2 regions of the Gordonia sp. IITR100 genome follow, and region 1 is predicted to be linked to the other one. Evidence: predicted binding sites of a transcription regulator. Region 1 holds the regulator's gene; the other holds the start of a gene.
The links. Region 1 encodes LexA, which represses DNA repair genes until DNA is damaged. Its sites were predicted from a motif close to CGAACANNTGTTCG; they were not measured.
Positions count from the first base shown of each region.

Region 2: B1818_RS13785 (HNH endonuclease signature motif containing protein) is a predicted target of LexA. The motif match lies at 9,941-9,954, and genes of this name have one in related genera.

Region 1 is NZ_MVKV01000003.1:161,734-177,109, reverse strand. It holds gene B1818_RS07225 (RNA helicase) at 1-905, shown strand, start outside; gene B1818_RS07220 (hydrogen peroxide-inducible genes activator) at 902-1,834, opposite strand; gene B1818_RS07215 (peroxiredoxin) at 1,960-2,547, shown strand; gene B1818_RS07210 (alkyl hydroperoxide reductase) at 2,559-3,092, shown strand; gene B1818_RS07205 (NAD(P)-dependent oxidoreductase) at 3,154-4,047, opposite strand; gene B1818_RS24390 (helix-turn-helix domain-containing protein) at 4,049-4,192, shown strand; gene B1818_RS07195 (aspartate aminotransferase family protein) at 4,238-5,488, opposite strand; gene hrpA (ATP-dependent RNA helicase HrpA) at 5,571-9,557, shown strand; gene nrdR (transcriptional regulator NrdR) at 9,531-10,031, opposite strand; gene B1818_RS07180 (LysM peptidoglycan-binding domain-containing protein) at 10,131-10,670, opposite strand; gene lexA (transcriptional repressor LexA) at 10,895-11,599, shown strand; gene B1818_RS07170 (phosphoenolpyruvate--protein phosphotransferase) at 11,577-13,286, opposite strand; gene B1818_RS07165 (DeoR/GlpR family DNA-binding transcription regulator) at 13,435-14,205, shown strand; gene B1818_RS07160 (1-phosphofructokinase family hexose kinase) at 14,202-15,167, shown strand; gene B1818_RS07155 (fructose-specific PTS transporter subunit EIIC) at 15,284-15,376, shown strand, end outside.
Region 2 is NZ_MVKV01000008.1:157,615-172,990, reverse strand. It holds gene B1818_RS13850 (TIGR04338 family metallohydrolase) at 1-14, opposite strand, end outside; gene B1818_RS13845 (YhjD/YihY/BrkB family envelope integrity protein) at 132-1,073, shown strand; gene B1818_RS13840 (DUF2786 domain-containing protein) at 1,070-1,900, opposite strand; gene B1818_RS13835 (YoaK family protein) at 1,911-2,612, opposite strand; gene B1818_RS13830 (VOC family protein) at 2,663-3,121, opposite strand; gene B1818_RS13825 (helix-turn-helix domain-containing protein) at 3,118-3,594, opposite strand; gene B1818_RS13820 (excalibur calcium-binding domain-containing protein) at 3,616-3,888, opposite strand; gene B1818_RS13815 (hypothetical protein) at 4,039-4,431, opposite strand; gene B1818_RS13810 (alpha/beta hydrolase) at 4,558-5,442, shown strand; gene B1818_RS13805 (L-lactate dehydrogenase) at 5,445-6,398, opposite strand; cobalamin riboswitch at 6,549-6,727, shown strand; gene B1818_RS13800 (iron ABC transporter permease) at 6,774-7,853, shown strand; gene B1818_RS13795 (ABC transporter ATP-binding protein) at 7,877-8,683, shown strand; gene B1818_RS13790 (ABC transporter substrate-binding protein) at 8,737-9,774, shown strand; gene B1818_RS13785 (HNH endonuclease signature motif containing protein) at 9,979-11,622, shown strand; gene rplA (50S ribosomal protein L1) at 11,693-12,409, opposite strand; gene rplK (50S ribosomal protein L11) at 12,492-12,926, opposite strand; gene nusG (transcription termination/antitermination protein NusG) at 13,001-13,879, opposite strand; gene secE (preprotein translocase subunit SecE) at 13,950-14,423, opposite strand; tRNA gene B1818_RS13760 (tRNA-Trp) at 14,463-14,535, opposite strand; gene B1818_RS13755 (ATP-binding cassette domain-containing protein) at 14,758-15,376, opposite strand, start outside.

The DNA of each region.
Region 1 (15,376 bases):
TCGTCTCGTGGGGGGAGAAGACCTTCCTCCAGCTCGTCGATGCGCCCGACGAGCCCCTGCGCAGCCACTTCCAGATGACGACGGCCATGCTCCTCGAGGTACTCGGCCGACCGGGCGACTGTTTCGCCGCGGTCCGCCACCTTCTCGAGGACAATCACGAACCGCGCGACCGCCAGCTGCGCACCATCAAGCACACGATCGAGCTCTACCGGGGGCTCCGGGACGCGGGCATCGTCGTGCAACTCGCCGAACCCGACGACACCGGCCGGCACATCGCCCTGAGCGTGGACATGCCGGAGAACTTCGCGTTGACCAACCCGCTGTCCGCCTTCGCGCTGGCGACGTTCGAGATCCTCGACCCCGAGTCGTCCACTCACGCACTCGATGTGGTCTCCATCCTCGAATCGACCCTGGAGAACCCGCGACCCCTGCTGCTGGCCCAGCGCAAGGTCGCGCGCGACGCCGCGATCGCGGAGATGAAGGCCGACGGCATCGAGTACGAGGAGCGGATGTCGCGCCTGGAGGAGATCACCTGGCCGCAGCCGCTGGCCGAGGAGATCTACGCCGCGTTCGACATCTATCGTCGCGGGCACCCGTGGGTGTCGTCGTTCCCGCCGGCGCCGAAGTCGGTGCTCCGCGAGATGCTGGAGAAGGCCATGACCTTCACCGAGCTGATCTCCGCGTACGGGCTGGCGCGCAGCGAGGGCGTGCTGCTGCGCTATCTGTCGGACTGCTATCGCGTTCTCCGGCAGGGCGTTCCGACGAGCGTCGTGACCCCCGAGATCGAGCGGATCGTCGAGGAGCTGGGCACCATGGTCCGTGAGGTCGACTCGAGTCTCGTCGACGAGTGGGAGGCTCTCGCCGCACAGGCGGCCGCGGCCGAGATGGCCGGCGGCACGGTCTAGAGCGCGGACACGGCACCGGTCGCGCCGACGAGATCGCCGATGAGAGAGCCCAGTTCGCGGTAGGCCTCGTCGTGGCGCGCGGACGCCCGGAAGACCAGGCCGATCCGCCGCCCCGGCCGCGGGGCCGCGAAGGTCGCGGTGGCCAGATCACCCGACGCCGTCTCGGAGGCCACCGCCGTCTGCGGGATGAGCGTCACGCCGAGTCCGCCGACGACGCAGTGCACCGCGGTGGTCAGCGAGGCGGCCCGGGTCTGACCCAGATCGGGCCGCACGCCCGCGAGCCGGCACACCTCGAGCGCCTGATCGCGCAGACAGTGCCCCTCGTCGAGGAGGAGGAGCGGCAGGTCGGCGAGCGCGGTGGGATCGACGCGGCGGCGTCCGGCCAGCGCGTGACCGGACGGGAGTGCGAGAACGAAATCCTCACGATAGATGGGAACTTCGACGATGCGGGGCATGTCGACGGGGAGAGCGAGCAGCGCGACGTCGAGCGTGCCGGTGCGCAGTTGTTCGATGAGGCGGGCGGTCTGTTCCTCCACCACCCGGGGTACGAGGTCCGGGAGCCGTTGCCCGAGTCCGCGCAGCAGCGTCGGCAGGACGTAGGGCGCCACCGTGGGGATGACCCCCAGCCGCAGCGGCCCGCTGAGCGGTCGGCCCGTTCCGGCGGCCGCCGAGGTGAACTCGTCCATGGCCTCGGTCACCGCGATCGCTCGCGGGAGGAGTTCGTCACCCTCGGCGGTCAACAGGACACGCCGCGTGGTGCGTTCGACGAGGGTCACACCGAGACCGGACTCCAACGCCGACAACGCCTGCGACAGCGATGGCTGACTGACACCGAGATCGGCTGCCGCAGTGCCGAAGTGGCGTCGATGCGCGAGTGCGACGAAGGCACGCAACCCGGCCATGGTCGGCTGATAAGTTCTATCGGACATGCTTATCAGTGTAGTGCTAGTAATCACGTTTCGTTTTCGACCGTAATCCGGCACGATGGTACCTGTACGTCGCGAAACTCATTCGCGCGCAGATTCCGTACATTCACCAGCTGAAGGAGCGATACATGGCCCTGCTCACCATCGGTGACCAGTTCCCTGCCTACAACCTCACCGCCGTCATCGGTGGCGACCTCAGCAAGGTCAATGCCCAGCAGCCCGACGACTACTTCACCACCGTGTCGTCCGACGATCACCCCGGTCAGTGGCGCGTCGTGTTCTTCTGGCCGAAGGACTTCACCTTCGTGTGCCCGACCGAGATCGCCGCGTTCGGCAAGCTGAACGACGAGTTCGCCGACCGCGACACCCAGGTGCTCGGCGCCTCGGTGGACAACGAGTTCGTCCACTTCCAGTGGCGCGCACAGCACGAGGACCTCAAGACCCTCCCGTTCCCGATGCTGAGCGACCTCAAGCGCGAACTCGCCACCGCCGCAGGCGTTCTCAATGCCGACGGCGTCGCCGACCGCGCCACCTTCATCATCGACCCGAACAACGAGATCCAGTTCGTGTCGGTCACCGCGGGCTCCGTGGGCCGCAACGTCGACGAGGTCCTGCGCGTCCTCGACGCACTGCAGTCCGACGAACTGTGCGCCTGCAACTGGAAGAAGGGTGACCCGACGATCGACGCCGGCGAGCTCATGACGGCCGGCGTCTGAGAGGAGAACAGATGAGCATCGACAACCTGAAGGAAGCACTTCCCGAGTACGCCAAAGACCTCAAGCTCAACCTCGGTTCGATCAGCCGCACCACCGCGCTGACCGAGGAGCAGCTCTGGGGAACCCTGCTGTCGACCGCTGCCGCCACGCGAAACGCCAAGGTGCTCAGCGAGATCGCCGACGAGGCCGCCGACACGCTGTCCGCCGAGGCCTACAACGCCGCGCTCGGCGCCGCGTCGATCATGGGGATGAACAACGTGTTCTACCGGGGTCGCGGCTTCCTCGACGGTAAGTACGACGACCTGCGTCCGGGCCTGCGGATGAACATCATCGGCAACCCCGGCGTCGACAAGGCCGTTTTCGAGCTGTGGTCGTTCGCGGTGTCCTCGATCAATGGCTGCGGTCATTGCGTCGCCGCGCACGAGAACACCCTGCGCGAGGCCGGCGTCGACCGTGAGGCGATCCTCGAGGCGCTCAAGGTCGCGTCGATCGTCAGCGGTGTCGCCCAGGCGATCGCGACCACCGAGGTGCTCGCCAACGCCTGATCCGTCGCATGTGAGACGACGACGGGGCCCGGCTGCGCTACGCAGCCGGGCCCTGACGTTTTCAGGCGCGCTGGACCGCCTGTCCGGCACGGAACAGATCGACGACTCGGGACCACCCGTCGGCGCCGTACCCCTCGGCCACCGCACTCGTGGCGAGGTCGTGTAGCAGGCGTGGCAGCCGGGCATCGAGCCCGGCCTCCTCGGTGGAGTCGACGATGTGCCCCAATGCCGCCGCCTTCATGGCGATGTTGTCCTCGGTTCCCGGGTACTCTCCTGCGTCGACGTCGGCCGCGAGTCCTCGGAAGGTCTCCGGCAGGATGTCGAGCATCTCGGTCGCCATCGGGACGAAACCCGACGCGGTGTGACCGGCGGAGGTGACCAGCGCGGCCGCACGCAGGAAGGCGGTCATCCCGCTGAAGAAGATCTCCAGCATGCCGGTGTCGAGCACGGAGGCATCTCCGGGATCGGCCCCGACGAACACCGATCTCGGTGCGAGAACCTCCAACTGGCGCCGATGCCGCTCGAGAAGGTCCTCCCGTCCGCTGTAGAGGACGAGAGCTCCCGGTGTCCCGATCACCGGAGTCGGAACCATGATGGCGCCGATCAGGACGTCGATACCGCGCTCATCCGCCCACCACTGGGTCGTGCGGGCTTCGTCCGGTGTCGACGAGGCGAGGACCACCACGAGTCGCCCGCGGAACGCCTCGGCCGGAATCGATCCGAGCACCTCGCGGGTGGTCTCCTGATCACGCAGACACGTGATGATCAGGCGGGCGTCGACCACCGCCGACGCGACGTCCTCGGCCACCGTTGCCCCACCCGCGGCCACCTTGTCCGCCGCCGATCGGGTGCGAGTCCACACCGTCGTCGCGACATCAGCGGCCAGAAATGCCTGTGCGAGTGCGGACCCCATCGGTCCGAGACCGATCACCGTCACCGCGGCGTGGGACGGCATCGTGCATCGTGAGGTCTACCAGGAGGTACCGCCCCGGGTGGTCTACAGCCTGACGCCCAAGGGCGCGGCGCGCGACCGGGCACTCGCACCCCTGGGCGACTGGGGTGAGGAACACATGCAGACCATCACGGCGGCCCGGCGATGACCTCCGGATCGTCGGGATGACCACGACAAGGCGTGGCCTGCGGCGTCAGCTCAGCGCTGCGCGCATCCGGTCGGCGAGTTCGCCGACCTCGGCCGTCGTCATCACGAACGCGGGCGAGATCTGCAGCGCCCCTTGACCTGCGGCCCGGGTGCTCACCCCATGTTCGCGCAGCTTGACCACCGCGGCCGGCGCCGTCGCTGGGTCGGCCAGCTGTACCGCGGTGACCGCGCCGAGTCCGGTCCGGACCTCGGCGACCGTGTCGAGGTCGGCGAGCGGCGACAGCGCGGCGGCGAGGTCGCCCTCGAGCCGTGTCGCCTCGGCGAGCAGGTTCTCTCGCCGGATGATCTCAAGGTTCGCGAGGGCCGCCGCCGCCGCGCCCGCGTGGCCGCCGTAGGTGTACCCGTGCCGCCACCAGACGCCACCGGCGAAGAACGGCTCGGCGATCCGCGGTGCGATGAACACCGCGCCCATCGGGACATACCCCGAGGTGAGCCCCTTGGCAGTGGTGATCATGTCCGGTTCGAGGCCGAATCGTGCGGAGGCGAACCAGGATTCGCCGCCGATGCGGCCGAAGCCGGTGACGACCTCGTCGACGACGAAGAGGATGTCGTGGTCGCGGCAGATGTCCCGCACCTCGGCGAGGTAGCCCTCCGGCGGGAGATAGATGCCGCCGGCGCCGATGATGGGCTCGCAGAAGAACGCGGCGATGTTGTCGGCGCCCACGCGCTCGATGAGACCGAGCAGGCTCTTCGCGTCGTCCCATTCGACGTTCTGGACGTCGTGCATGAGTTCGCCGTAGCCGTCGTGGTTGAGCGGGATGCCCGCCAGCGAGGTACCCGCGGCATGCATCCCGTGATAGGCCTTGGTGCGGCTGACGACGACCCGCTTGGATTCGCGGCCCTGCTCCACCCAGTAGCGGCGGGCGAGTTTGACCGCGGTGTCGATGGAGTCGCTGCCGCCGGAGGTGAAGAAGATCTTCGATCCGGGTACCGGCGCGATGGCGCCGAGCTCCTCGGCGAGTTGCAGGGTGACGTCGCTCGCGAAGTCACCGAAGTTAGAGTAGTGCGCGAGGGTGCCGAGCTGGCGCGCGACGGCATCGGCGATCTCGGTCCGGCCGTGCCCGACGTTGGTGAACCACAGTCCGGCGGTCGCATCCAGGTAGGAGTTGCCGTCGCGGTCGAAGATCCGCGCACCCTCTCCCCTGGTCACGACGAACGGCCCGCTCGCGGTCACCGCACCCATGTCGGCGAAACCGTGCCACAACGATCCAGTACCAGTGCTCGAACCATCAGCCATGGCCCCATGATGCCGGTCCACGCGGCCCACGCGGCCACTGGGGTGAACCGGCCTCGGCGCTTCCCCATATCCTGGAGTGATCATGTCGGCCCCGTCCTCGTCACCTGACCCGTCCCCGTCTCCACCGGACACCGCTGCATCGGACATCCCCCGCTCGGATCTGCTCCGCGCACTCGACGACGTGGGCCTCGTCGACGCCGACCGGTTGCGTCGTCGCATCGATCGGCTCGCCGCGCGCCCGGATGCCGCGAAGTGGCGACAGTTGGTCGCCGATGTCGACAAGGCACGCGCCCGTCTCGACCGGCGGCGCGCGACCGTGCCGATTTTGCGCTTCCCCGACGAACTACCGGTCTCCGCCGCACGCGACGAGATCGCCGAGGCGATCCGCAACCACCAGGTCGTGGTCGTCGCGGGCGAGACCGGCTCGGGCAAGACCACCCAGCTCCCCAAGATCTGCCTCGAACTCGGGCGTGGCATCCGCGGGTCGATCGGGCACACCCAGCCCCGGCGCATCGCCGCGAGCTCGGTCGCCAAGCGCATCGCCGACGAGACCGACACCGAACTCGGCGACGCGGTGGGCTACTCCGTCCGGTTCACCGACCGGTCTGGCGCCGACACCCTCGTCCGGGTCATGACCGACGGCATCCTGCTCCGCGAGATCGCCACCGACCCCATGCTGCGCCGCTACGACACCCTCATCATCGACGAGGCCCACGAGCGCAGCCTCAACATCGATTTCATCCTCGGCTATCTGCGCCGCCTGCTGCCCCGACGCCCCGATCTGAAGGTGATCATCACCTCGGCGACGATCGAACCGGCGCGCTTCGCACGGCATTTCAGCACGCCGAAGACCTCGGTCCCGGTCATCGAGGTATCCGGACGCACCTATCCGGTCGAGATCCGGTACCGACCGCTGAGCCTGCAGGAACGCCCCGACGACGGGGACGACGCCGGCGGCGGCGAACATGCCGACCTCGACCAGATCCAGGGCATCGACGCCGCCGTCGACGAACTGTGGGCCGGTGGCCGCGGCGACATCCTCGTGTTCCTGCCCACCGAACGGGACATCCGAGAGACCGCCGAGGCGCTCCGTCGACGAACCGGCGGCGGCAAGGGGCCCGGTGCCGAGATCGTGCCGCTCTATGCGCGACTGTCGATCGCCGAGCAGCAGAAGGTGTTCTCCCCCTCCGACGGACGCCGGATCGTGCTGGCGACCAACGTCGCCGAAACGTCGGTGACCGTGCCCGGCATCCGCTACGTCATCGACACCGGCACCGCCCGTATCAGTCGGTACTCGACCAGGACCAAGGTCAATCGTCTTCCCATCGAACCGGTCTCACAGGCCAGTGCCCGGCAGCGGGCCGGTCGATGCGGTCGTGTCGCCCCGGGCGTCTGCATCCGTCTCTACAGCGAGAACGACTTCGACTCCCGGCCGGCCTTCACCGACCCGGAGATCCTGCGCACCAACCTCGCGGCGGTCATCCTCCAGATGACCTCGCTGAAACTGGGTGAGATCGCCGAGTTCCCGTTCGTCCAGCCGCCCGACGACCGCGCGATCCGCGACGGTATGGGTGTTCTCACCGAACTCGGCGCCATCACCGTCCCGCGCGAGGGCGGGCCCCCGCGACTGACCCCGATCGGCCGGTCGATGTCGCGGATCCCGGTCGATCCCCGGGTCGCCCGGATGCTCATCGCCGGACACGAACTGGGTTGTCTCGACCACCTTCTCGTGATCGCCGCCGCGATGTCGCTCCCCGATCCACGGGAACGGCCGGCCGAGCACCGGGAGGCCGCCGACGCCCAGCACCGGCGCTTCGTCGTCCCGCAGTCGGACTTCCTGTCCTACGTGGAGCTGTGGCGGTACCTCGGCGAACAGCGCAAGGAGTTGTCCGCCAGCCGCTTTCGGCGCATGTGTGAGCGCGAGTACCTCCACTTCCTGCGCATCCGGGAATGGCAGGACCTCCATCGGCAGCTGACCGAGATCGTCAAGGACCTCGACTGGTCGGTCGCACCGACCGAACTCGACGCCGACGCCGTCCACCGATCCATCCTGTCCGGGTTGCTCAGCAACATCGCCGCCCGCAACACCGAGGGCCGCGAGTTCACCGGTGCGCGCAACACCACGCTGATGATCTTCCCCGCTTCTCCGCTCGCCAAGAAGCCGCCCGCCTTCATCATGGCGGCCGAGGTCCTCGAGACGTCGCGCCTGTTCGCCCACACCGTCGCCGGGATCGATCCGCTGTGGGCCGAGAAACTCGCCGGGGATCTGGTGAAGCGCACCCACAGCGAGCCGCACTGGTCGGCGAGACGCGGAGCGGCGATGGCCTACGAACGCGTGACCCTCTACGGGGTCCCGCTCGTCGCCCGCCGGCGCGTCGACTACGGCCCCATCGACCCGGTGGTCTCGCGGGAGCTGTTCATCCGGCACGCTCTCGTCGAGGGCGATTGGCGGACGCAGCACGCCTTCTTCGACCGCAATCGCAAGCTTCTCGAGGCCGCCTCGGACGTCGAGAACCGCACGCGCACCCGGGGTCTCGTGATCACCGAGGACCAGCTCTTCGAGTTCTACGACCAGCGGCTACCGTCCGACGTCACCTCGGCCCGGCACTTCGACACCTGGTGGAAGAAGGCCCGCCGTGCCGAACCCGATTTGCTGGATCTGCGCCCCGAGGACGTCACGGGAGGCACCGACGTCGCCCCCACGGACTATCCCGGCGCCTGGCAGCAGGGCGACACCCGACTCGAACTGCGCTACCGGTTCGAACCGGGCGCACCCGACGACGGCGTCACCGTCGTGATCCCGCAGGCACTGCTCCCCCATGTCCGACCGGCCGGTTTCGACTGGTCGGTACCGGGCATGCGCGCCGAACTGGCCACCGCACTGGTCAAGTCGCTACCGAAACAGCTGCGCAAGAGCATGTCACCCGCGCAGCGGTTCGCCGAACTCGCGCTCGGCCGGCTCACCCCGCGCAAAGAGCCGCTGGCCACCGGGCTGGCGCGCGAGCTCTCCGCGATCACCGGGATGCGGGTGACCGCAGCCGATTTCGACACCCACCGGGTACCGCCGCACCTGCGCATGCATTTCGCGGTGGCCGACGACTCCGGGCGGATCGTCTCCCGCGCCGACTCGTTGCCCGAACTTCAGCAGACCGGAACGCCCGCGGCGCCGAAGACGGTGTCGCGCACCCTGTATCGGACCTGGACCGCAGACGGGATCGGCTCGCTCGCCGAGCAGACCACGGTCGATGTCGCGGGGCAGCGGCTGACCCGGTACCCGACGATCGACGTGGTCTCCGATGCGAAGGGCCACGCGCGGGGCGTCGTCGTCGTCGATGCGGCGAGCCCCGAGACACGAGATCGCCTCCTGCGACGAGGGATCGTCGCCCTCCTCGACCTCGCGATACCTCCGCTGCACAAGCGGATCGCCGGCTCGCTGAGTCCGGTCGAACGACTCGCCCTGAGCCAGAGCCCGTACTCGACCATCGAGGCACTGCTCGCCGACTGCACCCGCCGGGCGACCCGGGACACGGTCGCCGACATCGACGACGCAGAGCTCGCCGCGGTTCGCTCACCGCAGTCCTTCTCGGCGCTGCTCGAACAGATCCGGCCACGGGTCGCCGCGGCCGCACCGGACTACTTCTCGCTGGCCGTCGCGGCCCTCGAACGGATGGCCCCGCTGCGGGCGGCGATCGACCGGCACGCCGGTTCGCTGGCTGCCGACGACGTCGCCGAACAGGTCGCCCACCTCGTGTTCGACGGATTCGTGGCGGCCACCGCGCGACGCCACCTGGAGAATCTGCCGCGCTATCTCGACGGCGCGCAAGCACGTCTGGAGGCACTACCCGCGTCCGCAGCACGCGACCAGGCCGGGGTGGCCGCCGTCGATCGCGTCGTCGAACGGTGGGCCCAGCGCATCGAACAGGTACCCGAGCACCGGCGGGCGGTGGTCGACGACGAAGCGCAGTGGCTCGTCGAGGAGTTGCGCGTGGGGCTGTTCGCCCAGCGTCTCGGTACCGCGTTCCCGGTGTCGGAGAAACGGGTCCTACGAGCTCTGGACCGACTCGGCTGACACGGGTTCGGCGAGCGCGCTCCCGGAACCCGATGCCGCCTTCAGGTCGTCGATCTCGCGCTGGAAGTCCTCCACCGAGTCGAACGACCGGTACACCGAGGCGAAGCGCAGATACGCCACCTCGTCAAGATCGCGGAGCGGACCCAGGATGGCGAGTCCGACCTCGTTGCTGGGGATCTCGGCCGATCCACTGGCGCGCACCGTGTCCTCGACCTGCTGGGCGAGTTGCGCGAGCGCGTCCTCGGCGACGTGGCGGCCCTGACAGGCTCGCCGCACGCCGCGCATGACCTTCTCCCGGCTGAACGGTTCGGTCACGCCGTTGCGTTTGACCACCGCGAGCACGGCGCTCTCCACGGTCGAGAACCGGCGACCGCACTCCACACAGGAGCGACGGCGGCGGATGGCCTGCCCTTCATCTGCGACACGCGAGTCGATGACCTTGGTGTCGTCGTTCTTGCAGAAGGGGCAGCGCATCGTGTCCTCACGCAGGTCGCGGGACGCTGGAACGCACCCGAAGCGTGCGCCCCGCCGCTTGTCGGCCGGCCCCTGTGACATCGAGGATACCGCCCGGCCTCAGCGGTACCGGGGGGTGAGCAGGGGCTGGCCCACCTGCAGCGCGCTCGACCCCAGATCGTTCATCGCGACGATCTCGTCGATCACGACCTCGCGCGGCATCTCGGGTGCCACCCGGCCGGCGATCGAGCTGAGCGAGTCCCCCGAGCGCACGTGGACGACCTCGGCACTCACGGCGGACGGGGTCAGCGAGTCCGAGTAGTTCTGGCCCACGACACCGAACACCCACACGACGAACGCCAGCCCGACGCCGGCGAGGAGCGCGACCGCGGTGCGGCGGCGCCGACGGAACACCGCCGCGTCGGGTCCGACCGGGCCACGCCCGCGCACCCCGACCGGAGAGCCACAGTGGGTACCGCCCACCCGCGGGGTCACCGGCGACGCACCCCGCGGTCGGGTGCCGGCCGGCCGGTTGTCTATCGGCCGGCCGCCGTCGGACAGCGGGGCGCGCGTCCGGACCCGATCGGCGCGGTCGGTGGGGGGCCGGACAGCGTCGGGACGGTCGGTGCGGACGGGAGCGACGAGAGTGGCGGTGCGCATGGTGCCCTCCGGTGTTCTGGTGTCTGGATCGTGCGGGGTGTCGCGGTCGGTGTTCGAACATCGATCAGATGTTCGATGCACTGATGTTCGAATTTGTAGCACGACGGCCCGACAAAGTCTCGCGACACATCGAACAAATGTTTGAGGTGCCGGTCGAACTCCGCTAGGCTCGGACCCGGCGCAAGCCATCTACCAGCACGTTCCGAAGACGAGAGGAACCGAACATGAGTGACACCGGCGATAGGCGCGGCCGAGCGCGGGGCGCCGACGACGAGGCCCCGTTCGACGCCGCCGCCGCCGAGGCCTCACTCACCCCGCGACAGGCCGGGGTCCTGGAGGTGATCCGCCGCTCGGTGCGCGAGCGCGGTTATCCGCCGAGCATCCGGGAGATCGGCGACGAGGTCGGCCTGGCCTCGACGTCGTCGGTGGCCCATCAGTTGCGGACGCTGGAACGCAAGGGGCTGCTCAAGCGCGACGCGAACCGTCCCCGTGCGGTCAACATCGCCCCGAGTGACACCCCGTCGCCGGACACCCCGACGGCCGGCCAGCTTCCCGAGCCGACCTTCGTGCCGGTTCTCGGCCGTATCGCGGCCGGCGGTCCGATCCTGGCCGAGGAGGCCGTCGAGGACGTCTTCCCGCTGCCCCGTGAGCTGGTCGGCGAGGGATCGCTCTTCCTGTTGCGCGTCGTCGGCGAGTCGATGATCGACGCCGCGATCTGCGACGGCGACTGGGTCGTGGTCCGGCAGCAGAACGTCGCCGACAACGGCGACATCGTCGCGGCCATGATCGACGGCGAGGCCACCGTGAAGACCTTCAAGCGTCAGGGCCCCAACGTCTGGCTCATGCCGCACAACGAACTGTTCGATCCGATCCCGGGCAACGATGCCGTCATCCTCGGCAAGGTCGTCACCGTGATGCGGCGAGTCTGACCTCTCCGCCGACCGAACCGTCGAGCACCGCCGCGGCAGCCTCGCGCGCCGCGGCGGGATCCGAGGTGGCCAGGGCGGCCTCGGCGGCGGCCCGGCAGTCCGGTGCGGACACCTCGCCGAGCCGGGCCCCCACGGCCGCGGCAGCAGCCGGCGCGCTGGACAGCGAGGTGACGCCGAGACCGACGAGCACGCAGGCGAGGTTCGGATCGGCGGCGGCCTCGCCGCACACCCCGACCGGCTTTCCCTGACGTGCGCCCGCTGCCGCGACTCCCGCGATGAGGCTCAACACGGCCGGTTGCCACGGGTCGGTCAGTCCGGCGAGATCGGCCGACATCCGGTCGGCCGCCATCGTGTACTGGGTCAGATCGTTGGTGCCGATGGACACGAAGTCCACCTCGGCGAGGACGGCTTCGGCCAGGATCGCCGCCGCGGGCACCTCGATCATCACCCCGGCGACCAGACCACGGCCACGGACCTCGGCGGCGAAGGTGCGCGCCTCCGCCGGCGAGGCGATCATCGGCGCCATGACCCACGGCGCGACGGCCGACCCCGACGCGGCCTGCGCGATCGCGTCGAGCTGATGCGCGCGGATCTCGGGGTGCGCCAGCGCGATCCGATCACCCCGCACGCCGAGCGCTGGGTTCGATTCGTCGGGATGGGTCACGAACCGGAGCGGTTTGTCGGACCCGGCGTCGAGGGTGCGGATGACCACCTTCTGCCCGTTGAACGCATCGAGCACCTCCCGGTAGATCGCGGCCTGCTCGTCCACCGACGGTTCGTCGGCACGCTCGAGGAACGCGAGTTCGGTGCGGAAGAGCCCGACGCCCTCGACTGGGTACCCGGCCGCGGCGCGTGCCGACGATCCGTCGGCGACGTTGGCGAGCACCGCCACGGCCACCCCGTCGGCGGTCTGCCCCGGACCGGTCCAGCCGGCGACGAGTGCGGCATGCCGCCGATCCTCGTCGACGCGAGCCCGGGCCGCCTCCGCATCGGGCTCCACCTCGATTCGCCCGGTGCTGCCGTCGACGAGAACGGTTGTGCCGGGCTCGATCTCGTCCAGGTCGGCCACCGCCACCACGCACGGGATCCCCAGCTGGCGCGCGATGATCGCGGTGTGGCTGGTCGGTCCGCCGAGGCGGGTGACGAGGGCGATGGTGCTCGTGGGGTCGAGGCCCGCGGTGTCGGCGGGCGCGAGGTCGTCGGCGAGCAGGACCGACGGCACCTCCGGAGTGGGCACACCAGGTTCGGGTAGGCCGAGCAGTTCGGCGAGGACCCGGTCGCGCACGTCGTTGAGATCGGTGACCCGCTCGGCCATCAGTCCGCCGAGCTTGGTGAACACCGCCGCGAACTGTTCGGTGGCCGCGACGGCAGCGGCCTCGGCGGGGGCGCCCTTGCCGATGAGCGCGGTCGCGGCACCGATCCAGCCGCGGTCCTCGGCCAGGCCCGCCGTCGCGGCGAGCACCTCGGCCGTCACCCCGGTGTTCTGCGACGCGCGCGTGCGCAGCCGCGCCGCGACGGCGCCGGCCGCGGTGGCGAAGCGCGAGACCTCGTCGGCGCGCCGTTCCTCGGCGATCTCCACACCGACGCCGAGCTTCTCCGGCGAGTGGTCGGGTCGCTCGCCCGGCCACAGCGCGGGACCGTGGGCCAATCCGCCGACCACCGGGGTTCCCGTCAGGATCTGCGCCATCGTCTTGCCTCTCACTCGACTATCGATGTGACCACCGTTACAAAAAGTGCTTGACTTGTCAACACAAACAGGCGTAAACACAATTACTACAACATCCAATCCCACACGCCTCAACAAGCGGGTGGTCGAAACCGGAGATCGGAGCGGTGTGTACGCCGAGGAGAGACAACAGGCGATCGTCGACGAGGTGCGCCTCGCGGGGCGGGCATCCGTGGCCGCGCTCGCCGAGAAATTCGACGTCACCAGCGAGACCGTCCGACGCGATCTCGCGGTACTGGAACGCGCCGGACATCTCCAGCGGGTCCACGGCGGCGCCGTGCGCGCCGAGATCATGCGCACCCTCGGCGAGCTCGGGATCGACGAACGGGAGTCGAGCCAGATCGAGCAGAAGACCGCGATCGGCCGGGCGGCCATCCGGTTCCTGCCGCCCGACGGCGGCTCGGTGCTCTTCGACGCCGGCACCACCACCTACCGCGCGGCCGAGGCGACCGCTCCCGATCGGAGGCTCACCCTGTTCACCAACAGCCTGCCCATCGCCGGCCTGCTCGCGGGAACCCATCCCGACGGTCTCCATGCCCTCGGCGGACGCGTACGCGGTCTCACCCAGGCGACCGTGGGCGTCGACACCGTGGACGCGCTTCGCCGACTGCGCGTGACCACCGCCTTCATCGGGACGAACGGCCTGAGCGAGGCCCACGGGTTGTCGACACCCGACCCGGACGAGGCCGCGGTCAAGGCGGCGATGGTCGCAGCCGCGCAACGGGTCGTAGTCCTTGCCGACAGCTCGAAGATGGACCGCGAGGACCTCACCTCCTTCGCCGGACTCGACGACGTCGACGTCCTCATCACCGACTCCGGGATCGACCCGGCCTATTCGGCGGCCCTGTCCGCGCGTGGCGTCGAGGTCGTGATCGCATGATCGTCACCGTCACCGCCAACCCGAGTCTCGACCGCACCCTCGAACTCGGCGCACCGCTCGCCCGCGGCGAGGTGCAGCGCGCCGGCGTGGTCCGCACCGAGCCGGGCGGCAAGGGCGTCAACGTGGCCCGGGTCGTCGCGGCCGCGGGCCTGGCCACCCGCGCACTGCTCCCGGCGCGGCCGGGCGACCCGTTGCGGGCCGCACTCGACGACCTCGCACTCCCCTACGACGCCGTGCCGGTCGAGGGCGAGGTCCGGTCCAACATCACCATCGCCGAATCCGACGGGACGACCACCAAGATCAACGCACCGGGCGTCACCTTGACGGGCCCGGATCGCGAGGCGCTAGTCGGGCTGATCCGTGAGCACGCCGGCTCCGCGCAGTGGGTCACCCTCTGCGGTTCGCTGCCTCCTGGCGTCCCCGACGACTGGTACCGCTCGATCGCCGACGACCTCGTCCTCGCCGGATGCCGGGTCGCGGTGGACACCTCGGGCGCTCCCCTCCGTGCCAGCGTCACCGGTCGCGTCGACCTGATCAAGCCCAACGAGGACGAGCTCGCCGAACTGACCGGAGCCGACCCCGGACAGCTCCGAGAAGCACTCGCGCGCAACGATCTCGGACCGGTCATCGACGCCGCTACGACCATCGCCGAGCAGATCGGGGGCAACGTCCTCGCCACCCTCGGCGCCGTCGGGGCCGTGTTGGTCACCGCATCCGGCGTGTGGTCGGCGACCCCGCCGCCGATCGTCCCCCGCAGCACCGTCGGCGCCGGCGACTCGTCACTGGCCGGCTACCTCATCGCGCAGAGCACCGGGGCCGCGCCCGCCGACTGCCTCCGGTCGGCCGTGGCGTACGGCGCGGCGGCGGCATCGCTCGCCGGCACCCAGGCCCCCACGCCCGACCACCTCGACCTCCCCGGCGTGCGGGTGACCGAACTGTCGGGAGCCGCGCGCATGACCTGACGGCACCGTCCCGGCGGGTCCTCACATCCATCCAACACCGCACCCATCCAGCACCGACTCCATCCACCATCGACCCACCCAGCACCGACCCCACCCTTTCCACCGAAGGACATGCCATGACCGAGCAGATCATCACCGACCAGACGGTGAGTCTCGACGTCGACGCCGGCGGCGATCCCGCCGCCGTCATCACCACGCTCGCCGACGCC
Region 2 (15,376 bases), on a different contig from region 1:
TCCCGTTCACTCACGGCATCGCCGATGATGAGAGACCCGGCGCCGGGAGCGAAGCGAGCGGGCCGAGGAGCCACGGCGCCGGGAGCGAAGCGAGCGGGCCGAAGCTCACCCCGGAGCCGATGGGAGACTTCATGCGCCGTCCCGACCTCGATGCCGTACGCGAGCGCGTGATGCGGCTGCCCGGCGCCTCCCTGATGCTCCGCATCGTCATCGACATGGCTCGGGGCAATCTCACGGACCGGTCGATGACCCTGGCCGCGCAGGCCTTCACTTCGATCCTCCCGGTCGTGATCCTGGTGCTCACCCTGCCGGGCGCCAGCGTCGTCGACGACGCACTGACCCAGCTCGGTATCCCCGTCAGCAGTCTCGACACGCCCACGATCGACGACCCGACCTCGGCGACGACCTTCGGCATCGTCGGTGCGCTGATGACCATCGCCGGCGCCACCTCCCTGTCCCGTGCTCTCGGCCGAATGTATGTGTCGATCTGGGACGTCGCCAAACTGCCGTGGAGCAGCTTCTGGCGATGGGTCGTCGTCGTCTTCCTCATCCCCGCCGCGGTCACCGTGCAGGGTCTGTCCACCGGAGTGGAGGCCACCTCGCTGTTCGGCATGCACATCGGTGATCGGGGCGTCCTGGGAATCGGGCTCATCGTCGCCGTGACCCTGTTGATCTGGTCGGTCACCTTCACCGCGATCCCGCGGCTCCTGGTGTCGTCGCAGGTACCGATGAAGCTGCTCGTCCTCAACGGCCTCGGTACCGGCATCCTCATCACCGCCCTGCTCGCCGGCAGCCGCGTCGCACTGCCGACGCTCGCGGCGGGCACCATCCGCAGTTACGGCACCCTCGGTGTCGTCTTCGTCGCGATCAGCTGGCTGTTCGTGTTCGCACTCATCCTCGTCGTCACCGCCATCGTCGTGCACGCCGTGGCAACGGACGAGGGTCGTCTGGGCCGGTGGGTGCGGCGGTGGGCCGGCACACCGACACCGTTCGTCCCGCACCCGTCTGCATCCTGGTACGACCGGCCTCCCGGGAGTCCGGTGGACGCCCCGCCCACGCGCGTGGAGCCCTAACCCTCCAAAGCGCCACGCGCACCGTCGAACTCGCGGTCGGCACCGATCTTCGCGCGACGTCCCGCGCGGTCGCCGGCGCGGCGTGCGGCCTCCGAGTAGCCGGCCGAGGCGCTCGACGGACGCCACGTCCCGCGGGCGCTCGACTCGGTCCGGTAGAAGTCGGTGACCTCGATCTCCTTGTTGCGCAACGCGACCGCCGTCGAGCGCGTGGTCTCCCCGGAGTCGCGTTCGGCGGCCAGGGCCTCCGCACGCGCCGCGTCGCGGGCCTCGGCGAGACGCTTGCCGATGCGTTCGGCGAACGCCGACTGGAAGTTGAGCCGCGCCGTGATCGGCGACAACGGCTTCTCCTCGATCACCCGCCGGGCACGCCACCCGTTCCCGCGGGTGACGACCCGCGCGAACGTCTCGCCCTTGTAGGCACCCGACCGCAGGTAGGCGTCGCTGGCCGCGACCATCTGCACGATCAGCGACGTGTAGAGGGCCTCGCAGGCGTCGATGTCGGCTTCGTACCCGTAGGCGAGTACGAAGGTCGAGTTGCTCGCCACGTCGACGGTCACGTCGTTGGCGGCGGTGATGGCAACGAAGAGCTGCACATAGGTCCGCAGTCCGCGTTTGCCGGGCTCGCCGATCGCGATCTGTCGACTGATCGGGGTGACCTTCTTGCGCGCCGCGGGGTCGTGGGCCCGCGCCACCGCCAGATCGATCGACGACGCCGTCGCGAGCCGCTGGGCGGCCTGCATGAAGGTCTCGGCCTCGTGCTCGTTGTCGGTGTTCTCCGCTTGACGGAGAAGGGCGGAGATCCGGGTGAGCAGCTTGTCGTCGCGCATATGTTTCAGACTATCCAGCGGCCCGTTCGGTTCCATCTGAGCGCGAATTGCCCCGAGACAACGTCTCGGCAACCCGCAGGAGGAGGGTGCAGGCGGCGATCGCGACCCCGGCCCACAACCCGGCGACACCCCAGTGACGTTCTGCGAAACCGCCGCACACCGCGCCCAGGACGAACACCGGCCACATCCAGAACACCGCCAGCCACGCCCACGGTCGATCGGTACCCAGCGAGGCGACCAGCTCGTGCGCGGACTTCACCAGCGTGCCGGTGACGTACGTCAAGCCGCCCGGCACCGCCGACGTGTGCGACAGCGCCGAGTTGATCGCGCCGGTCGCCGTCGCCACCACGATCATCCCGGCCGTCGGCGACGCGGTCAGCGCGACAACGGTGCCGGCGAGAAGCGTCACCGTCACGGCCACGAGAACCCAGACCGGCGAGTGCTGTCCGCCCCAGCGACCGAGTGCCGCGCCGCCCACGGCCCCGCCGAAGAAGGCCGCGACGAGTCCGGCGACGATCGCGATCGTCGACCACCCGCCCGCGGCGGTCGACGCTCCCAGGATCGTCGAATTGCCGGACATGAACGCGACGAAGCTGCCCTTGAGCACGACGAACGCGATGGCGTCGACCAGCCCGGCCAGGAACAGCAACGCCGCCGCGATCGCGATGTCCGGGTGGTTGCTGCTCAGGTACTTGTCGAGTCGGACCGCCATGGGCACGAATCTAACGCCTGCGTGCCGGTCGGGATGGTCGGCGGACCAGGTCAATCGTCCGGTGCCCAGCAGGCGATGTCCTCGGCTCGGATCGGCCGGGCGGAGACGGCCCGCTGGGTCATTCGCAACGCATTGCCGAACGGGTCCCGGAACGCACAATCGGTGCCGTAGGGCTGGTCTTCGGGGTCCTGGGTGAACTCGACGCCGCGTGCGACGAGCGCCGCGTGGGTGCCGCGGCAATCGTCGGTCGACAGGATCGTCACCGGCATCGCCCCCTGCGTCACGAGGTCGCGGATCTTCGCGGCGGTCTCGTCGGAAAGCGCGGGCGGCCCGGGCTTCTCGAGCAGGATGAGCCGGTCGGGTTGACCGGGCGGCGCGATCGTCAACCACCGCATGAAACCCATGTCGACGTCGGTGTCGACCGTGAAACCGAGTGTGCCGACGTAGAAGTCGAGTGTGACGTCCTGATCGAGGACGTAGACGGAATGGATACCGATGCCGTTGATCATGCGCCCGACGATACGACCGGCGGCCCGGCCGGCGCTTCTCCGAAATCGCTCACTTCGGCCGCTCGCGGGACCCCGGTGGCAGCATCGCTCGGCCTGGTCCACTGGCGCACGAAGCAACCGGGAACGGGAATCGGAGCGACACGCTGCCGGTAGGCCGTGGGACTGGAGCCGACGATTCGGCTGAACGTCCGGCCGAACGTGCCAGGACTGTCGTAGCCGACCAGCAACGCGACGTCGAGCACCAGGACGTCGGTGGTCCGAAGGAGGGCACAGGCCCGCTCGATGCGCCGACGCTGCAGGTAGCGGTGCGGCGTCTCCCCGAACACGGCCCGGAACCGGCGGATGAAGTGCGACGGCGACATCAGCGAGATGCGGGCGAGCGTTGCGATGTCGAGGTCGTCGGCGTAGGAGCGGTCGATGGCGTCGCGCGCACGGAGCAACCGGCGGTTCTCGTCCTCGACCTGGGTGAACACGTCACCCAGTGTGACGCACGCTCAGTGCTTCTCGCAGGCGATGCCGTCCCCGTCGCGGTCGCTCTCGGAGTTCGCCTCGTACAGTTCGTCGTCGACGGTGAACGTCGTGACCGGCGTACCCGACGTCGAGTCGACGGCGCCGGTCTTCCCGACACCGTGCGGGTAGTCGCCGCGCAGTTCGGTGCAATTGGCGTAGTCGGTTGCCGCCGCGGCGGGTGCCGCCACCATCAGCGGAGCGATCGTCATCGACGCCGCGACCAGGAATCCGAGAACCATCTTTCGCGAGCAACGCATCGTGCTTGGCCTTCTTCGTAGTGTCCCCCGACACCTCAACGTGACGAAGTGACACTACGGGTTCCGGCCGGCGAAAAGCGCATGCGACGCGAAGATTGGTCCGGCCGACGGACACGCCATCGGCCGGACCTGGGATCGGAAGGCGCGGGGTCAGCGGCGGGGTTGCTCCTTGAGCAGGACGTTGCCGGTCGGGATGCCGCCGAGGATGTACGTCGTACCGGTGTAACCGTTCTTGGTACGCCGATACTCGACCCGTTGGTACCACTGCACGGGCGGGTCCGCGGTCAACGCGACGACGCCACCACTCTTCGTGTGCTGGATCTGCTGACGCGACAGATTCCACGGTCCGAGTCCGTAGTAGTCGGTGTACAACCCGTTGCCGATGACCCGGACGTTCGACTCCGGGGTCGGGATGACCCCGTAGATGAGCTGCTGATGTTTGTAGTTGCCCGGCTTGATCTTGGCGTCGGAATCACCCGCGCCCACGGCCAATCCGAATACTGCTGTTCCGGCGATCAACGCCCCCGCTATCAATCTCTTCACGACGGCAGACGCTAGCAGCGTCGACGTCGGGTTCCATCTCGCTTTCCACAGCCTGCCACGAGCCTGCCATTCGACAACGCGTATTGGTACAGTCCGGCCAGGCAACCACCGACAGCGGGGGAAACGATGATCAGGAACGACGTCGAGTTCGATTCGTCCGGGACGACATGCCGGGCCTGGTGGTACCTGCCCGAGGGAACCACTCCGGCGCCGGTCATCGTGATGGCGCACGGGCTCGGTGCGGTCCGGCGGATGCGCCTGGACGCGTTCGCCGAGCGCTTCACCGCCGCGGGATACTCGTGCCTGGTGTTCGACTACCGCCACTTCGGCGACAGCGACGGCGAACCGCGACAGCTGCTGTCCATTCGCCGCCAACTCGACGACTGGGCCGCGGCAATCGCCTTCGCCCGAACACTGAGCGGTGTCGACACCTCACGAATAGTACTGTGGGGCACCTCCTTCGGCGGCGGACACGCCCTCGTCGCGGGCGAACGCGACGGCCGGGTGGCCGCGGTGATCTCCCAGTGCCCCTTCACCAGTGGAATAGCCTCCACCGCTGCCCTGGGAGTGGCGTCCGGGGCAAAGGTGACCGTGCGCGCGCTCGCGGATCTGGCGGGTTCGGCACTGGGCCGTCCGCCGGTCACCGTCGGCCTCGCCGGTGCGTCCGGCTCGGCCGCCCTGATGACGGCACCCGACGCGGTGTCGGGATACCTGCCGCTGGTGCCCGACGACCTGGAGTTCATCAACGAGGTCGCCGCGCGGGTCGGTCTCGCCATCCCGCTGCACACGCCTGGTCGGGCATTGCGAAAGCTCACCTGTCCCACGCTCGTGTGCATCTGCGACGAGGACACCGTGGCGCCGGCCGGACCGACTGCCCGGTACACCCGCCGCGCCCCGGCAGCGCGAGTGATTCGTTATCCGGCAGGACATTTCGACATCTACGTCGGCGACGACTTCGAGCGGGTGGTCGCCGATCAGCTCGAGTTCTTGCGCGGGACCGTCCCCGTGTGACGTCAGAACCCGAACCGCGCCTGCATCCCGCGCAGCGTTTCCGCCGATGCCAGCAGACCCGCCCGCTCGGAGTCCGACAGCGGGACATCGAGGCGGGTCTGGGCACCACCGCGGTCGACGACGGTCGGCAACGAGAGGCACACGCCGTCGAGCCCCTCGATGCCGTCCGCCCTCGTCGACACCGGCAGCACCCGGTGTTCGTTGTTCAGGATCGCCTCGACGATGCGCGTCGAGGCCAGACCGATCGCGTAGTTCGTCGCCCCCTTGCCCTCGATGATGGTGTACGCGGCGTGCACGACCTCGTGGTGAATACGTTCGCGCGCAACGGCGTCCATCGCCGGACGGCCGGGCAGCGGCGTCCACGAGGTGAGCGGCACGCCCCCGATCGACGCCGAACTCCACAGCGGGATCTCACTGTCGCCGTGTTCGCCGACGATGTAGGAGTGCACGCTCTGCACCGCGACCCCGCAGTGCTGCGCGATCAGGAACCGCAGCCGGGAAGAGTCCAGCACCGTGCCCGACCCGAAGACCTGGTGCGGTGACAGCCCGCTGATCTCCTGGGCGGCGTAGGTGACGATGTCGACGGGGTTGGTGACCATCACATAGATCGCGTTCGGGGCCACCGCCAAGACCCCGGGGAGGATGGCGCGTGTCAGACCGATTGTGGCCTCGGCCAATTCGAGGCGCGACTGCCCGGGCTTCTGCTTCGCGCCGGCGGTGAACACGACGACGTCGGCGTCCGCGCACACCGACACGTCGTCGGATCCGATGATGTCCGCGCGGGGCACGAACTCGAGGCCATGCGACATGTCGAGCACCTCGGCGGTCACCTTGGCAGCGTTGATGTCGAGGAGGGCGATGGTCCGTGCGACACCTCGGATGAGGGACGAGTAGGCGATCGCGGTGCCCACCGCACCCGCCCCGATGATGGCCAGCTTCGTGTCTCGTACGTCCATCGCTTCACCGTTTCCGCGTCGGGTTCATCGATCGTCGGCACCCAGCGTAGGTGCTCGCGTGTCGGCTGTCCGGGCACCGTTGTCGCGCATCGTTGCGCCCAGAACCACGAACTGCGACATCTGACTCAGGTGTAGCGAATCGTTGTTGGTATGTTCAGCCCCGAGAACGGTCACACCCGCACACGTGGGTGTCAGGGAACCCGGTGTGAATCCGGGACTGGCGCGCAACGGTATGGGAGACGGATTCGGCGCGGACACCGGGGCGACCCGGGAAGGCGCCGGCGCCACGATCCCGAGTCCGATTACCGGCCGTTCTCGCTCGAGTCCATCGTGTATCTCGCGCACAGATACCCAGACCGATAGGCAGTACCACCCGTGTCCCGTCGTACCGACGGCACGACCGAGAGCGCGACCGCCCCGTCGGTCCGGCGACTCCCGTCGACGCCGCTAGCCGCAGTACTGTTCGTCCTCACCCTCCTCAGCATCGCCCTGGCCACCGCTTTCGGCGCGGAGACCATCCCCGTCGGCGACGTGTGGCACACCGTCGTCGGCCGGATGACCGGGGCCGAGCTCGACTCCGCGCACGCCGTCATCATCTGGGATCTCCGGTTGCCCCGGTCCGTGCTGGCCGCGCTGGTCGGAGCCGGGCTGGCGCTGGCCGGCGCACTCATGCAGGCCCTGGTCCGCAACCCGCTGGCCGAGCCGTATCTGCTGGGTGTGTCCGCCGGCGCGGCGGTCGGGGCCACCGCGGTGATGACCCTCGGCGTGCTCGCGGGACTGGGCGTCTGGGCGCTGTCCGGCGGGGCGCTACTCGGCGCGCTGGCCGCCACCGTCACGGTGTACCTGGTGGCCCGCGCCCAGGGCGGGCTGACCGCGCTGCGACTCATCCTGTCCGGGGTGGTGTTGTCCTCGGCGTTCATGGCGTTGTCGTCGCTGCTGGTGTTCACCGCCGCCGACCCGCACGCCGCCGACAACGTGATGTTCTGGATGCTCGGCAGCGTCGCGGGCGCCACCTGGGCGAAAGTGCAGATCGCCGGGGCGGTCGTGCTGGTCACCGTCGTGGCCATGCTCGCCATCCACTCGTGGCTCGATGCCTACGCAGCCGGCACCGACACCGCGACGTCGCTGGGCGTGCCGGTACGCGCGATGCGCAACGCGCTGTTCGGTGTCCAGGGTCTCCTGGTCGGCGTGCTCGTCGCGGTGGCGGGCGGCATCGGCTTCGTCGGTCTGATCGTCCCGCACGCGGCGCGACTCCTGGTGGGCGCCACCCACCGCGCGATGTTGCCGGTGGCGGTCTGCGGCGGTGCGCTCTTCCTGGTGTGGGTCGACGTGATCTCGCGGGTGGCGGCCGCACCGCGCGAGATGCCGCTGGGCATCGTGACCGGACTGATCGGGGCACCGATCTTCCTGTTCCTCATGGGACGACGCCAGTACGTGTTCGGGGGTGGCTCGTGACCGACCCCGCCCGCGCATCGTCGATGTCGTTGCGCGCGAACGCGCTTGCGTGCCGTCGAGGTGGCCGGGTCGTACTGCGGGATGTCGATCTCGCGGTCCCCGCCGGCACCCGACTGGCCATCGTCGGGCCCAACGGTTCCGGCAAGACCACCCTGCTGCGCACGCTGTGCGGTCTCGAACGCCCGGCCGCCGGCACCGTCGAGGTGAACGGAGACGACCTCCACCGCATCCCCTCGCGACGCCGCGCCATGTCGATGGCGGTGGTCGGCCAGGAGGAACAGCCCTCCGCGGAGCTGACGGTCGCCGAGGCGGTCGGCCTCGGCCGGACCCCGTACCGGTCGGCCTGGTCCACCGGGAGTTCCGACGACAAGACGGTGGTCGATCGCGCGTTGATCCAGGTCGGGCTCGACGGCTGGGGCACCCGCTCGTGCACCCAGCTGTCCGGCGGCGAACGGCACCGCGTCGTCCTCGCCCGCGCGCTCGCTCAGCAGACCCCGATCCTGGTGCTCGACGAACCCACCAATCACCTGGACGCCGCCTGGCGACTACGACTGATGGAGATCCTCGACGAACTCGACGCCACCGTGGTCGCGGCGATGCACGACCTCGACCTGGTGTTGCGTCACTTCGACTCCGTCGCAGTGGTTTCCGACGGTGGTGTCATCGTGCACGGACCACCCGTCGAGGTGCTGACGCCGGCTCTGCTGGCCGACGTCTTCGAGGTGTCCGGCACCGTCGTCGACCATCCATCGACGGGCCTGCCCCATCTGCTCCTGAACACTCCCACCACCACACCCGCCCCCAGCGCTCTGACGAAAGACATCCCGTGAGAGGACATCCTTTGACCATACGTACGTCCCGAGTCCACCCGACCGTCGCCATCGTGGCGGCGACACTGATCCTGGGAACTGCCACCGCCTGCGGTGCCGACAGCACCGCAGCGTCGGAAAGCACTGTCACCGTAACCAATTGCGGAGCCGACGTCGCCTTCCCGCAACCCCTCGACCGGTTGTTCGTCAACGACGGCGGCATGATTGCGATCGCACTCGCCGCCGGTGCCCGTGACAACATGGTGGCGGTCAGCGCGCTCGCCCGGGACAAGGACATCCTGCGGCTCGAGTACGGACCCCAGGTCGACACCCTGAACGAGGTCGCGACCGAACGTCCCACCCTCGAGAACATCGTCGCGGCGAAACCCCAAGTGCTGTATGCCGGATACAACTACGGCATGAGCGAATCGCGCGGGATCACACCCGAGATCCTCGCCGGACACGGCATCGACGTGTACCAGTTGTCCGAGGCGTGCCGGCAGACCGAGGGCGAGGCGCAGCGCGGCACCATGGACCCGTGGGTCGCGCTCGACACCGATCTGCGCAACATCGGCACCCTCACCGGCAATCCCGAGCAGGGCGCCGCCGCGGCCGACGAGGTGGCCGACCGCCTCGAGAAGCTGCGCGCCGCACCACAACCCGCCGCGAAACCGACGGTCTTCGTCTTCGACAGCGTCTCGGACACCATCTTCTCCTCCGGATCCTTCGGCGGCCCGCAGGGCATCATCGACGCCGCGGGCGCGCGCAACGCGACCGAGGACATCGAGGACACCTGGACCGCCGTGAGCTGGGAACGCCTCACCACCGCGGACCCCGACGTCATCGTGTTCGTCGACTATCCCGGCCAGTCGGTCGACGAGAAGATCGCCGCCCTGCGTTCCAATCCGGCGAGCCGGAACCTGAAGGCCGTGCGCGAGAACCGCTTCGTGAACCTGCCGTACGCGATGTGGGTGTCGAGCCCACTCAACATCGACGCCGCCGAGATCATGCGCGGCGTTCTCGAGAACCACGGCCTCGCACCGGAATCCGGTATCACCCCGTCCCTGGATGTCGCGCAATTGGACCTCGGGGGCAACAACTGGCTGGAGTGAGTCGCGGGACGCCCCGTTGAACACGTGGGGCCGCGGCGATCGTCATGCCGCCGCCCCACGGAGAAGTCGGTGGACCCCTACCACGAGGCACCGACAAGTTACCGGCTCCGAATAGCGTTGCACAACATCAGTTTTGGCTTGCAATGCGCTCGCACCGGTGTACACTCGAACGTACATTCGCGGCAACGGTTCTCGGGGGTGACCATGTCTGACGAACAAGCGTCGCGGCGACCGCGTGCCCTCGAGTTGGTGGCCGACCTGCACCGCACCCTCGACAAGTTGCAGACCGTGGACCTGTCACCGTGTACCGATGCCGAACTCGCTGAAGTGGCCGCGGAGACCGAACGCGCCATCGCACGTCTGACCGTCGCCGGTGACCGGCAGATCGATCAGGCCGTCGCTCGCGACCTGCCACGCAAGGCCGGCTGCCGCACCCTCATGCAGTACATGACGCACCAGCTACGAGTGTCGAACCCGATGCGGCGCCGTAAGCAGATGGACGCCACCGCCCACCGGACCAGCCTCGGTGGCGAGGTCCTCCCACCCGAGTACCCCTGCCTTGCGGAAGCTTTCGCACAGGGCGCAGTCGGCACCGCGCACGTGCAGGCCACAGTGGATGTCCTCGACCGCATCCCGGGCACCATCGACCACGACATCAAGGTCGCCGCCGAACGACAGATGGCCGAGATCGCCGAAGCCCACACCCCCGCCGAGATCACCCAACTCGGTGCCCGCCTGCTCGCCCACCTCGACCCCGACGGCACCCTGGCCGACGATTCGGAACGCAAGAGGCGCCGCGGCCTGTGGATCGGTCGGCAACGCGCTGACGGGACCGCAAAGATCTCGGGCACGCTGACTCCCGAACTCCACGCCCGGTTGTCGATGATGTTCGCGGTCTGGGGCAAACCTGGACTGAACAACTCCGACGACCCGCAGTCGCCACGCGGGCCGGCCGGCACCGCCGACCCCGACGCCCTGACCGCCGCAGCCGACCGCGACGGTCGCACTTTCGCCCAAACGAATCACGACGCGCTCGACGCCGCCCTGGCCGCAGGCTTCGCCGACGGAACACTGGGAACCTCGCACCGCGGCCTGCCCGTGCAACTGATCGTCAAAGCCGACCTCGGGGACCTGATCCGAGAAGCCGGACTCGCCACCACCGCCACCGGCACCCTGCTGCCCATCCGGGACTTGATCGCGATGGCCGGTGACGTCCAACCTTGGTTGGCGATCTTCAAAGACGCCACCGCTGTGCCGCTGCACTTCGGGCGGGGCAAACGCCTGGCGACCCGCGAACAGCGCCTCGTCTCCTTCGCCCGCCCCGACGGGGAAGTATGCTCGGCACCCGGCTGCGACCAGCCCGCCACCCAGGTCGAACTCCACCACGCACAACGGGACTGGGCCAAGGGCGGTCTCACCGACATCGATGATCTCGCCCCTGCCTGCCCCCGTCATAACCGGATGGTCGGCGACCAACCCGGCCAATACACGACCCGCATCGAACGGTCCGGACCCGACGAAGGCCGCTGCCTGTGGCGGTTGAACGTCGAACCCGGCGCCCCGCCCAACCCCGAACGCCTCAACCGCCGACCCGACATACCCCGGCGGTTCGCAGAACATCTGAACACCGTGCGCGACGAGATCCACGGACCTGCCACCAGGTCCGGCGATGACTCGCGCCCACACCAGTCGCGGCCCGATGCCGTCGGCTACGGCGACCGCGGCCGGCGCCTCGAACTCGCCTACCGAGAACTCGTCCATCCGCGAACACCGCCGGAGCACCTCACCACCCCACCGCTGACCCCGGTCGAAGCCGCACTCGCACGCATACTCACCGACCACGCGTGATTGCACACAACACGAGGGGCCCGGCATCGGAATGCCGGGCCCCTCGTGGGTGTCAGTGCGCCTGATCAGATCAGGCCTGCGGTGCCTCCGCGAAGTTGCGGGTGACCGCCGGGTCGACCGGGATGCCCGGGCCCGTCGTCGTGGAGACGGTGACCTTCTTGATGTAGCGGCCCTTGGCGGCCGACGGCTTGGCGCGCATGATCTCGTCGTAGGCAGCGCCGTAGTTCTCGGCCAGCTTGGCCGGGTCGAACGAGGCCTTGCCGATGACGAAGTGCAGGTTCGCAGCCTTGTCGACGCGGAAGTTGATCTTGCCGCCCTTGATGTCGTTGACGGCCTTGGTGACATCTGTGGTCACGGTGCCCGTCTTCGGGTTCGGCATCAGGCCGCGGGGTCCGAGGACACGCGCGATACGGCCGACCTTGGCCATCTGATCCGGGGTGGCGATCGCGGCGTCGAAGTCCAGCCAACCGCCCTGGATGCGCTCGATCAGATCCTCGGCGCCGACCTCGTCGGCACCGGCGGCGGTGGCCTCGGCGGCCTTGTCGCCGGCGGCGAACACGATCACGCGGGCAGTCTTACCGGTGCCGTGCGGCAGATTGACGGTGCCTCGAACCATCTGGTCTGCCTTACGGGGGTCGACGCCCAGCCGGATCGCGACCTCGACGGTCGCGTCGGTGTTCTTCGACGACGTGTCCTTGGCCAGCTCCACAGCCTCCAGCGGGCTGTACAGCTTGGTCTTGTCGACCTTCTCGGCCGCGGCCGCGTAGGCCTTGCTCTTCTTGCTCATTGCTCTGTTCCTTCTCCGCCGTCAGTCGGCGGGGTGTGTGGTGCGGGCCGAGCCGGCCCTCCCACGGTGATGATGAGGTCTGTCAGCCTTCGACGGTGATGCCCATGGACCGAGCAGTACCGGCGATGATCTTCGCGGCCTGGTCGATGTCATTGGCGTTCAGGTCTTCGGCCTTGGTCTTGGCGATCTCACGGACCTGGTCCATGCTCACCTTGCCGACCTTGTTGGTGTGGGGCTCGCCGGAGCCCTTCTGCAGGCCGGCGGCCTTCAGCAGGAGCTTCGCAGCCGGCGGGGTCTTCAACTTGAAGTCGAAGGAGCGATCTTCGTACACGAAGATCTCGACCGGGATGACGTTGCCGCGCTGCGACTCGGTCGCCGCGTTGTACGCCTTGCAGAACTCCATGATGTTCACGCCGTGCTGACCAAGCGCCGGACCCACGGGCGGGGCCGGGTTGGCCTGGCCTGCCGAGATCTGGAGCTTGATGATCCCGGCGAGCTTCTTCTTCTTGGGAGGCATCTTCTGTTCCTTGCTTGTTTCCTTGCGAATTCACGCCCGCTGGAGACGTGAAAGTTCTGGGTTGTGGTCCGGCCCTAGATCTTCTCGACCTGGTTGAACCCGAGCTCGACCGGCGTCTCGCGACCGAAGATCGACACGAGGACCTTGACCTTGCGCTGCTCGGCGTTGACCTCGCTGATCGACGCGGGCAGCGTGGCGAACGGGCCGTCCATGACGGTGACCGACTCGCCGACCTCGAAGTCGACCTCGATGACGTTCGACGCGGCAGCAGCTGCGGCCTCCACGCCCTCGGCAGCGGCACCGCGCGACGCGGCGGGCTTCTTGGCCTCGGTCCGCGGCATCAGGAACTGCAGCACCTCGTTGAGCGAGAGCGGCGACGGCTTGCTGGTCATCCCGACGAAGCCGGTGACACCCGGCGTGTTGCGCACGGCGCCCCACGACTCGTCGTTGAGCTCCATGCGGACGAGGATGTAGCCCGGCAGCACCTTGCGGTTGACCTTCTTGGGCTGGCCGTTCTTGATCTCGGTGACCTCTTCGGTCGGCACCTCGACCTGGAAGATGTAGTCGCCGACGTCGAGATTCTGCACGCGGGTCTCGAGGTTGGCCTTGACCTTGTTCTCGTAACCGGCGTAGCTGTGGATCACGTACCAGTCGCCGGGCGCGCGGCGGAGCTGCTTGCGCAGTTCCTCGACCGGATCGACCTCCGCCTCTTCAACCAGGGCCTCTTCGACAGGGGCCTCGTCAGCGGCGGCCTCGTCAACCGGGACCTCGTCGGCATCCTCGGAGACGGTGTCCTCGGCGGGGGCCTCGTCACCCTCGACGACCGCGTCGTCGGCGACCGCGTCACCCTCGGTGTCCACCGCGTCGGTCACGGCCGCGTCGACAGCGTCGACGTCGGCAGCAGCCACGTCGACGGAATCGGTCGAGGCGAGTTCGTTCTCCGGGGTGCTCACTGCAGCCCACGCTCCTTATGGTTCATCTGGCGGTCGTGTTCCTCGTCGCCGGCCGAGCCCACCGCGTGGGTCAGCCGAACAACCAGAGCACGCCCTTGGCGAAGGCGAGGTCGAGGCCGGCAATGAACGCGGTCATCACGATGACGAACACGAGCACGACGATCGTGTAGGTGATCATCTCGCGCCGCGTAGGCCAGATGACCTTCTTCAGCTCGGCGACGACCTGCGTCAGGAAGACCCAGATCCGTACGAACGGATTCCGGCTCTCCTCGGCAGACGCCTTCTTCTTGGTCTTGCGTTCCTTGACGGCGACGGACCCCGTGTCGGAGTCGGTGTCACCGTCGGTTGCACCCGCCGCCGAGCGACGTCCGCGAGCCGAGCGCTTACCGGACGGACGCAGCTCCTTCGCGGTTCCGGTCGACGTCTCGTCGTCCGTACCCGCGTCGGTGGCCTCGTCGCGACCGTCGAGCTCAGCCGCGGCCGAATCGGCCGCAGAACCCTCTGCGGCGTCTTTGGCGCGGGCGGCCCGGTCTCGCTTGCTCAACTTCGCGGTCCTCTCGTCAGCGTGTGCCCTTCACCAGGGCAGGGGCGACAGGACTTGAACCTGCAACCTGCGGTTTTGGAGACCGCTGCTCTGCCAATTGAGCTACGCCCCTTTGCGACGCCCGCCACCGGAGTGGTCGGCGTTGCCGTCCTTCTCGATCCGGCCTCGCGGCCCGTCGACGTTTCGTCGCCGACAAAACCAACGCGCCACCCTATGGGTAGCGCGCAAGTCTGAATCAATCAGACACTTCAGTGTAGATCACCGGGGCGGTGGACCCAAAACGGGCTCGCCTCCGCTCCCCCGACGACCGTACACCCGCCGCGACGGCTCACCGTCACGGTTCGCGTCCATCGGTGAGTTCGATGCGTGGCCACCCGTCGAGATCGTCTCGCATCTGCCGATCATGAGTGGCCACCACGACCGCGCACGCCGCGTCGGCGAGTCCGGCCGTCAGCTCGTCGACGAGGCCGGCCGAGAGGTGATTCGTCGGCTCGTCCAGGAGCAGGACGTCCGGCCGGGCGACCAGGCAGGACGCCAGGTGGAGCCGTCGCTGCTGCCCCTGCGACAACCGCGAGACCGGGGTGCGGGCGGCGTCCGCGTCGAGCAGACCGAGGCCGCGCAGCGACGGGGCGTCGGCGCCGCGCACTTCGAGCCGACGCCGCTGCTCGTCGTAGATCTCGTGCGCGGTCCGGTCGGGGTCCCACCGCGGGACCTCCTGCGTGAGGAAACCGAGGTGCGCACCGGCACGGACGTCGAGCCGGCCCTCGTCGGGCGGGAGCAGTCCGGCGAGCACCGCGAGCAGGGTCGACTTGCCGGTTCCGTTGCGTCCGACGAGAAGCAGGCGCGATCCGCCGACGATCGACACCGACACCGGCGTCTCGAGGCGGCCTGCGACGGTGAGGTCCCATCCGTCCACGAGCGGCGCCCCGGCGCGGGTGTCCGAACCCGGCAGG